2 regions of the Schnuerera sp. genome follow, and region 2 is predicted to be linked to the other one. Evidence: riboswitches for the same ligand, from Rfam matches in the RefSeq annotation. Region 2 holds a riboswitch; the other holds the start of a gene.
What was found. Region 2 has a riboswitch for lysine ahead of VK998_RS04340 (aspartate kinase). Riboswitches for the same ligand answer to the same signal wherever they lie in the genome.

Region 1 (3,461 bases), on a different contig from region 2:
AGCTTTTAAAAATTCTTCTTCCTTATCCTTATTGCTTTTTTCAGGAATAACAGATTGAATTAGACTTACAGCATTTTCATTAAAAATTCCATTAGGATTTCCTTCATTATCTAGTACTATGGTTCCTCCATCTACAAAGGTACTTTTATTTATCCCCAGTATTTCTATAGCTTTTGTATTCCCAACTGAAACATGGCCACACACTCTATCAAATACGATGGGAATTTCCGTAGATATTTTGTCTAAATCCCATCGATTTAATAGACGTTTGTCCCCAGTAGTAAAATAATCTTGATTCCATCCACGACCATATAATGCAGTTAAATCTTCATTTTCTTTTAAGAAATTCCTACCCAATATAATAATTTCATCTATTGATTTAGCACTGTTTAAGTCACAGGAAGTCATTGCAGCACCTATAGATGCAAGATGCATATGGCTATCGTTAAAACCTGGCAAAACAGTTTTTCCTTGAAGATCAATGATTTTGTCAGTATCATTATTAAGAATTTCTTTATTAGAACCAACCTGTTTGATTATTCCATTTTCAATAAGTAACGCTTCTTGAAAGTTGTTTTTTTCAACATAGATTTTACCATTTTTTAAAATTGTTCTCAAAAGATCATCTCCTTATATTTTTTGTGTATTTTCATTTTTTTTATTAAAATAGATATAGAAGAACAGCCCAATAACAGGAACGGATAAACCGATCAATGAAGTTAAAGGGTCTTCAATAAATGTATTGATCATTAGCCCTACAAATATAAAAGTTGTTAATATTATTGTAACAGGGTAACCAATTACTTTATAAGGTCTTTTTAAATCAGGGAATTTTCTTCTGTAAATTATTACTGCATATACTCCTAATGTATTAAACAACATTCCTGAAAATACAACTAAAGAAGTCAATTGATTTAAATTTCTTAACAATACTAATATGATAGATATTAGTCCTTGTATAATCAAAGGAACATGAGGTACTTTATGTTCTGGATGTAATTTACCAAAACTTTTGAAGAAATGACCTTCTACACTCATTGCATAATACATTCTTGGAAAGGCTAATATACATCCATTAAGAGCACCAAACATTGAAACCACCATACCAATTATGACTAAAATACTGCCAGATCTCCCCATTAGCTTTTCTGCTGCATAGCTACCTAGATAGAATTCATTATTTGCAATCAAATTTTCAATTTCATTAAAAGGTATAACTCTATATATGGAATAGTTGAATAGAGTGTATAATGCTGTTATTGAAACAATAGAAATAATGATAGCAAGGGGCAAATTTTTCCTAGGTTCTTTTAATTCCTCTGCTACAGTGTTTAAATTAGTCCATCCTTCATAAGCCCATAAGCTAGCGACCACTGCAAAGGCTACCATACTAATGATTGAACCAAAATTTACATCTACTGTTTTAGGTGTAAGACTTAAGTCTGGAGATACTTTTCCGAACATTAGTCCTAATACCATTATAATACCAATAGGTATTAATTTTGCAATCATAGAATAATTTTGGAGTTTTGATCCAAATTTAACACCAAAATAATTTACAATAGTGAGACCTATAATTAGTACTATCGCTATAATTTTAATTGTCCATTCTCCCATGGGTATGATAGCGGTTAAAGCGCTTGGTAATGCAATTGCAATTGCAGCAATAGAACCGGGACCACCGATTAACCAACTATTAAATCCATTTAAAAACCCTACTACAGGAGAATAGGCTTTATTTAAGTATACAGTCATACCACCAGCACGGGGATCAGATGCACCTAGTTCAGCATAACAAATACCTCCTAATAAAGAAACTAAACCACCTAAAATCCAACTTAGCAATGCTAAACCTAAACTCATACCTGTTCTCATCAATACATATGAACCTAGATAGAAAATCCCTGACCCTACCATTATTCCACCTAGAATGCTAACTCCGCCAAATAAACTAATTTCTTTTTTAAAACCTGAATCCGTTGAATGTGTTGAATTCATTGTATTAATTAATTGTTCTGATTGATTTAACAATATTTTTACCTCCCAATCTAATTTTGTCAAATAAATTTTAAAACTAATTTTTAATTAAAATATAAATCAGTTTTTTATATTCAAAAAAACAAAAAAGCATTTGACAGGTATGTCAAATACTTTTGTTAATAGCAAAGCTAAAGACATCCTCTCCCCCTTTCTGGCCCATAGTGAGATAGCTCAACATCAAAGTATCGGGCAAATAAATACAATGATGACAGTTCTACACCTATTAGATGCAGTCCCAGCATCAGATTTTGGTATCTGACACTTCGGCGATGACTCCTTTCCCCATATATCATTGGCTTCCGGCCTTAATATAAGTACTCTTAGTAATCGCACCTCTACCTCACCCTTGGAGGATGAGGATTTTTTATTAAATTTTATATATGATAGCATTTAAAAATTATATTGTCAAGTAAAGATGAAAAATGTAGAAAAAATTAATCAGGAGAAGTAATTGCTTAGGATAAATTAATGGGACAGTGGGGATGGTTTTTACTGTCCCATTAGATTTCATTTAAATATGAATATTTATTATCCAAAGGCACTATAGATTTTATAATAGAACCTCCAAGACATATTTCATCTTCATATAATACTGCTACTTGGCCAGGGGTTACTGCCTTTACTGGCTCATCATATTTTATATGAAGGTTGCCATCTTCTAATATATCCACCGTTACTGGAATATCCGATTGTCTATATCTAAACTTAGCAGTACATCTTAAAGGCATATTAGGGGCTTCTTCCAGTATCCATGAAGGAGATTCTCCGATTAATGAAGTAGAATAAAGGGCTGGATGATTTTCGCCTTGAGCTACATAAAGAAGATTTTTCTTTAAATTTTTACCTGCTACGAACCAAGGTTCTCCTGTACCAATTCCACCTATACCTATTCCCCTTCTTTGACCTAGAGTATAGTGGATCAACCCTTTATGCTTACCTAATTTATTTCCTTCTACATCTATAATGTCTCCTTCTTTTGTTAAAAGATATTTATCTAAGAATTCATCAAAATCTCTTTCACCTATAAAACATATTCCAGTTGAGTCCTTTTTTCTAGCAGTATAAAGATTATTTTTTTCTGCTAATTCTCTAACTTCTTTTTTATTGAGATGTCCTATTGGGAATAGGGTTCTAGAAAGAGCTTGTTGTCCTATTCTAGATAAAAAATAGCTTTGATCTTTATTCTTATCCTTTCCTCTGAGAAGATAGTGTTTACCATTTTTTTCTTCTACTTGAGCATAATGACCCATAGCAATATAGTCTGCTTCTAATTTCAAAGCGTAATCTAGAAAAGAATTGAATTTTATCTCTTGATTACACATGACATCTGGGTTAGGAGTTCTTCCTTTCTTGTATTCATCTAAAAAATAGGTAAATACTCTATCCCAATATTCTTTTTCAAAATTTATAGTATAAAAGGG
Region 2 (4,190 bases):
GAAATCCTCGTAGGTGATTGGGCGCGCGCTGACCAGCCCGCGTTCGATCAGTGTCTCGAGGTCCGCCTCGGCGACCTTGTCCGCGGCACGGCCGGCGTCGGTCAGGCGGTATTCGAAGAACGCCAGCCCCTGGCGGCGCAGCGCGCTCTCGCTGTCGGGGAAGTCGGCGAAGACCTCGGCCAGAACCTGCTGATGCGCCGTATTGTCGAGGCCCTGGGTCCGCTCACGGGACGCCGTCAGCAGGCGTGTAGTAAAAGATATATTAACAAATCCTGCATTTGGAGATGTCTGGCTAATCATATCAATATTCACTGCATGATTAGCAAAGCTACTGAAAATATCTGAGATGTTTTTTAGCGTATAAGGAACTTTATTAATTGTTATCATCAACACTTCATCGCTTACACTTAACCCAGTTATACTTTTTTGTTCCATCTCTTTGTCAACCTCCTTTACATATGTTCCTTTAATATTATTATGACTAGAAGTAACATAAATAGGCACATCATATTTATAGCCTATCTCTATAGATCTAGTTTCCATAACCCTTGCTCCTAAACTAGACATTTCCATCATCTCTTCATAACTTATATAATCCAATTTTTTTGCTTTTGGAAAAAGCCTTGGATCAACACTATAAATTCCTTCTACATCAGTATATATCTCACATGCACATTGAAGCTTTGCTGCTAAAGCTACTGCTGTTGTATCTGACCCTCCTCTACCTAAGGTAGTTATCTCTCCTAATTCATTAGCTCCTTGAAATCCAGCAACAACTACAATTTTTCCTTCTTTTAAATACTTTTTGACATTATCAATATCTATTTCTACAATTTTGCTTTTAGTATGTATGCCTTTCGTCCTAATACCTGCTTGGAATCCTGTTAAGGAAATAGAATCATATCCCTTTTCTTTTAATATCATAGATAGTAATGAAATAGAAACTTGCTCTCCTGTGGCCATAAGTACATCAAGTTCTCTCTTGCATGGAGTATCAGAAATACTCCTAGCCATCTCAACAAGTTGGTTAGTTGTCTTTCCCATAGCAGAAACTACTATTACAATATTATAACCCTCTTGTTTTTTTCGAATTATACTCTCAGCTATACTTTGCATCTTCTCTATAGTCTCTACAGCTGTTCCACCATATTTTCGTACGATTGTTTTCATAACGCAACCTCCTGGCATAAGAAAAGTTTTTATCAAAATGTTGAGATTTAAGGAAACTTTTTAAAAACATTTATGAAATTTCTAAGTCTAAAAAATAAAACATTTTTATTTAATATAAAAAAAGCCATGAGCAAAAGGTACTCATGACTGTTTATACAATCGCCTTTCGCCCCAATGTGGTAAGTACTTCATTAGAAAATTGGGCAACTTTCTAATGACAGTACTATACTTATTCAGCATAGTCCCAATATAGGTATCCCTATATTTCGGCGACTGTTCCTTTCCTACAATTAGTTTACCATAGTACTCTTAACAACCGCAACCTCTTAGTCACATTGCTAAATTTAATTAATTGTATATCAATGTAACACACAAAATTAATATTGTCAACAGAACTTTGGTAACTTTTTATGATTGTTTGTGATATAATTTCAATAAATTAATTATTTTGGAGGTGCACCATGAATGATAGAATACGAATTGGAATAGTCGGGTATGGAAATATAGGACGAGGAACAGAGTTAGCAATAAGTCAAAATGAAGACATGGAGCTTGTAGGCATATTTACAAGAAGAGAACCTGATTTATTAGATACAAAATCCAATGTAATACATATTTCAAATATGTTAGATTTCAAAGATAAAATTGATGTAATGATACTATGTGGAGGATCTGCAAAGGACTTAGGCGAACAAGTTCCTATGACCTCAAAATATTTTAATACAGTAGATAGTTTTGATAACCATGGAAAAATCCCTGAATATTTTGATAAAATAAATAACATAGCTTTGAAATCAAATAAATTGAGTCTTATATCTGCTGGCTGGGATCCAGGTCTTTTTTCACTTGCTCGGTTATTAGGTAAATCAATTTTACCTAATGGTAGAAACTATACGTTTTGGGGAAAAGGAATAAGCCAAGGCCATTCAGATGCTATTAGAAAAATAAAAGGTGTAAAGGATGGAGTCCAATATACAATACCCTGTGAAGAAATTTTGAAAAAGGTTAAAAATTGTGAGGATGTAAATATTCCTTCTTGCAAAATGCATAAAAGAATCTGCTACATTGTATGCGAAGATGGTGAAGATTTAGTAAGAATAGAAAATGAAATAAAATCCATGCCAAATTATTTTGCAGACTATGATACAATTGTAAATTTTATCTCCGAGAAAGAACTTAAAAAAAACCATAATAAAATGCCTCATGGAGGATTTGTTATTCAAACTGGAACTACAAAATCTAATGCTAGGCATAAAATAGAATTCAATCTTGCCCTTGATAGCAATCCAGAGTTCACTTCATCAGTATTAGTTGCTTATGCTAGAGCAGTCCATAAAATGGCTTTAGAAGGTAAAAAAGGTGCTATAACTATATTTGACATTCCATTAGGATATTTATCCTCTAAAACAGGAGAGCAATTAAGAAGAGAATTATTATAAAAAATAGGATAGTTTTAAAACAAAATCATGTAAAATAGATAGGTCAAATGCCCTATTCCAAAGAACCTCTTTTTAATATAGAACATATAATATTGTAGAAAATACTAAAGGAGTGAACATTATGTATAATGATTATAAATCCTATCCTTATTCTTATTGGAATAGTCCTAGACATCAACCAGATCATAGGAAATATCCTATTCAGTTAAGGGATTATGGGCCTTGTCCTTTTGTAACTAATATTGAAGAAGCTACTAAACAAAATGATTTTTTCCGTATTGCATTATGGACAGGAAAATATTTACAGCTAACACTAATGAGTATTAATGTTGGTGATGATATAGGTTTAGAAATGCATCCTGATTTAGATCAATTCATTCGTATTGAGCAAGGCCAAGGAATTGTTAGAATGGGAAATAGCATGGATAATTTGGATTTCCAAACAAGGATATATGATGATTATGTAATATTTATACCTGCAGGGACATGGCATAATTTAATCAATACAGGTTGTGTACCAATCAAACTTTATTCTATATATGCTCCTCCTGAGCATCCTCATGGTACAATTCATAAGACTAAAGAAGAAGCTGAAATGTACCATGAACATTACTAGATAATGAAAATTAAAAATGTGGGCAAGGAATTTTTTCTCCTTGTCCACTAAAACTTACTTGTTTTTCTATTTTTTAACTATTAATTTATACCTAGCAAATATAGGTGTTATAATAATTATTAATACAATCCATATTAAGTAGATTAAAATAGTTTCTTTTGAACTTAGGTTTAAAACACTAAAAATATATTTTCCATGATACCTAAAATTATTAATTAAAATAGTTGGCCCTACTATAAATAAAGCTATAATTAATCTTGTTATAAATTTTACCCTATGTTCGGAATCACATTTACTACATACAATATGAGAGTAGCCTTTAACCCATATGGATTTTATAATATCCTTCCATTTAAATTTATTGCCACAACTTTTACATCTTTGCATATTAGTTTATTCTCCTTTTGTAATTTTTTCAATTGCTTTTATTAATATTTCCCCATTAGCACTTTTATCTGGCTCAATTCTTAAATTTTTATCCCCTGTAACCATAAAGCAATAATGATTATTGCCTAAATTTATCACCTGGATATTATCATCAACAATATCCATACTTTGATTACACATTTTTTTTATCTTATAAATTATATTTATCTTGTCACAATTTTCTGCGAAGATAATATATCCTTTTCCTATCTCTCCTTCTTTAATATCTTTAATTAAAGGTTTTCCTAGAATAGATGATAGGTAGTTCTTTGATTTATATAAAATATCCGTATGATTACCTTCAAGTAATATATTTTGCCCATTTAAATTTCCTAAAGCACTATGAATGGTTACTGTTCCATCTCCACAATTAGTTTTATAAGCTTTTATCGGTCTTCCATCTTTCCATTTGGTTTTCCCTTTATTCTTTATATCTACTAAAAACTCCTTATTAGTAAAAATATCTTTACCGGCAATAATAAAAATCTTACTCGGATCTATATATTTTTCTTCCAATTCATTTAAAAATATATTTTTAG

Region 1: it holds a riboswitch for lysine, as region 2 does, so the genes downstream of both, VK998_RS03845 (APC family permease) here and VK998_RS04340 (aspartate kinase) in region 2, are expected to answer to the same signal.

The regions. Positions count from the first base shown of each region.
Region 1 covers NZ_DATHXO010000160.1:14,078-17,538, reverse strand. Annotated here, with positions in the region: gene VK998_RS03850 (amidohydrolase) at 1-618, opposite strand, end outside; gene VK998_RS03845 (APC family permease) at 631-2,031, opposite strand; lysine riboswitch at 2,200-2,386, opposite strand; gene mnmA (tRNA 2-thiouridine(34) synthase MnmA) at 2,541-3,461, opposite strand, start outside.
Region 2 covers NZ_DATHXO010000178.1:409-4,598, reverse strand. Annotated here, with positions in the region: partial or broken gene VK998_RS04340 (aspartate kinase) at 1-1,170, opposite strand, end outside; lysine riboswitch at 1,344-1,506, opposite strand; gene VK998_RS04335 (diaminopimelate dehydrogenase) at 1,632-2,609, shown strand; gene VK998_RS04330 (cupin domain-containing protein) at 2,731-3,225, shown strand; gene VK998_RS04325 (TIGR04104 family putative zinc finger protein) at 3,292-3,612, opposite strand; gene VK998_RS04320 (hypothetical protein) at 3,619-4,190, opposite strand, start outside.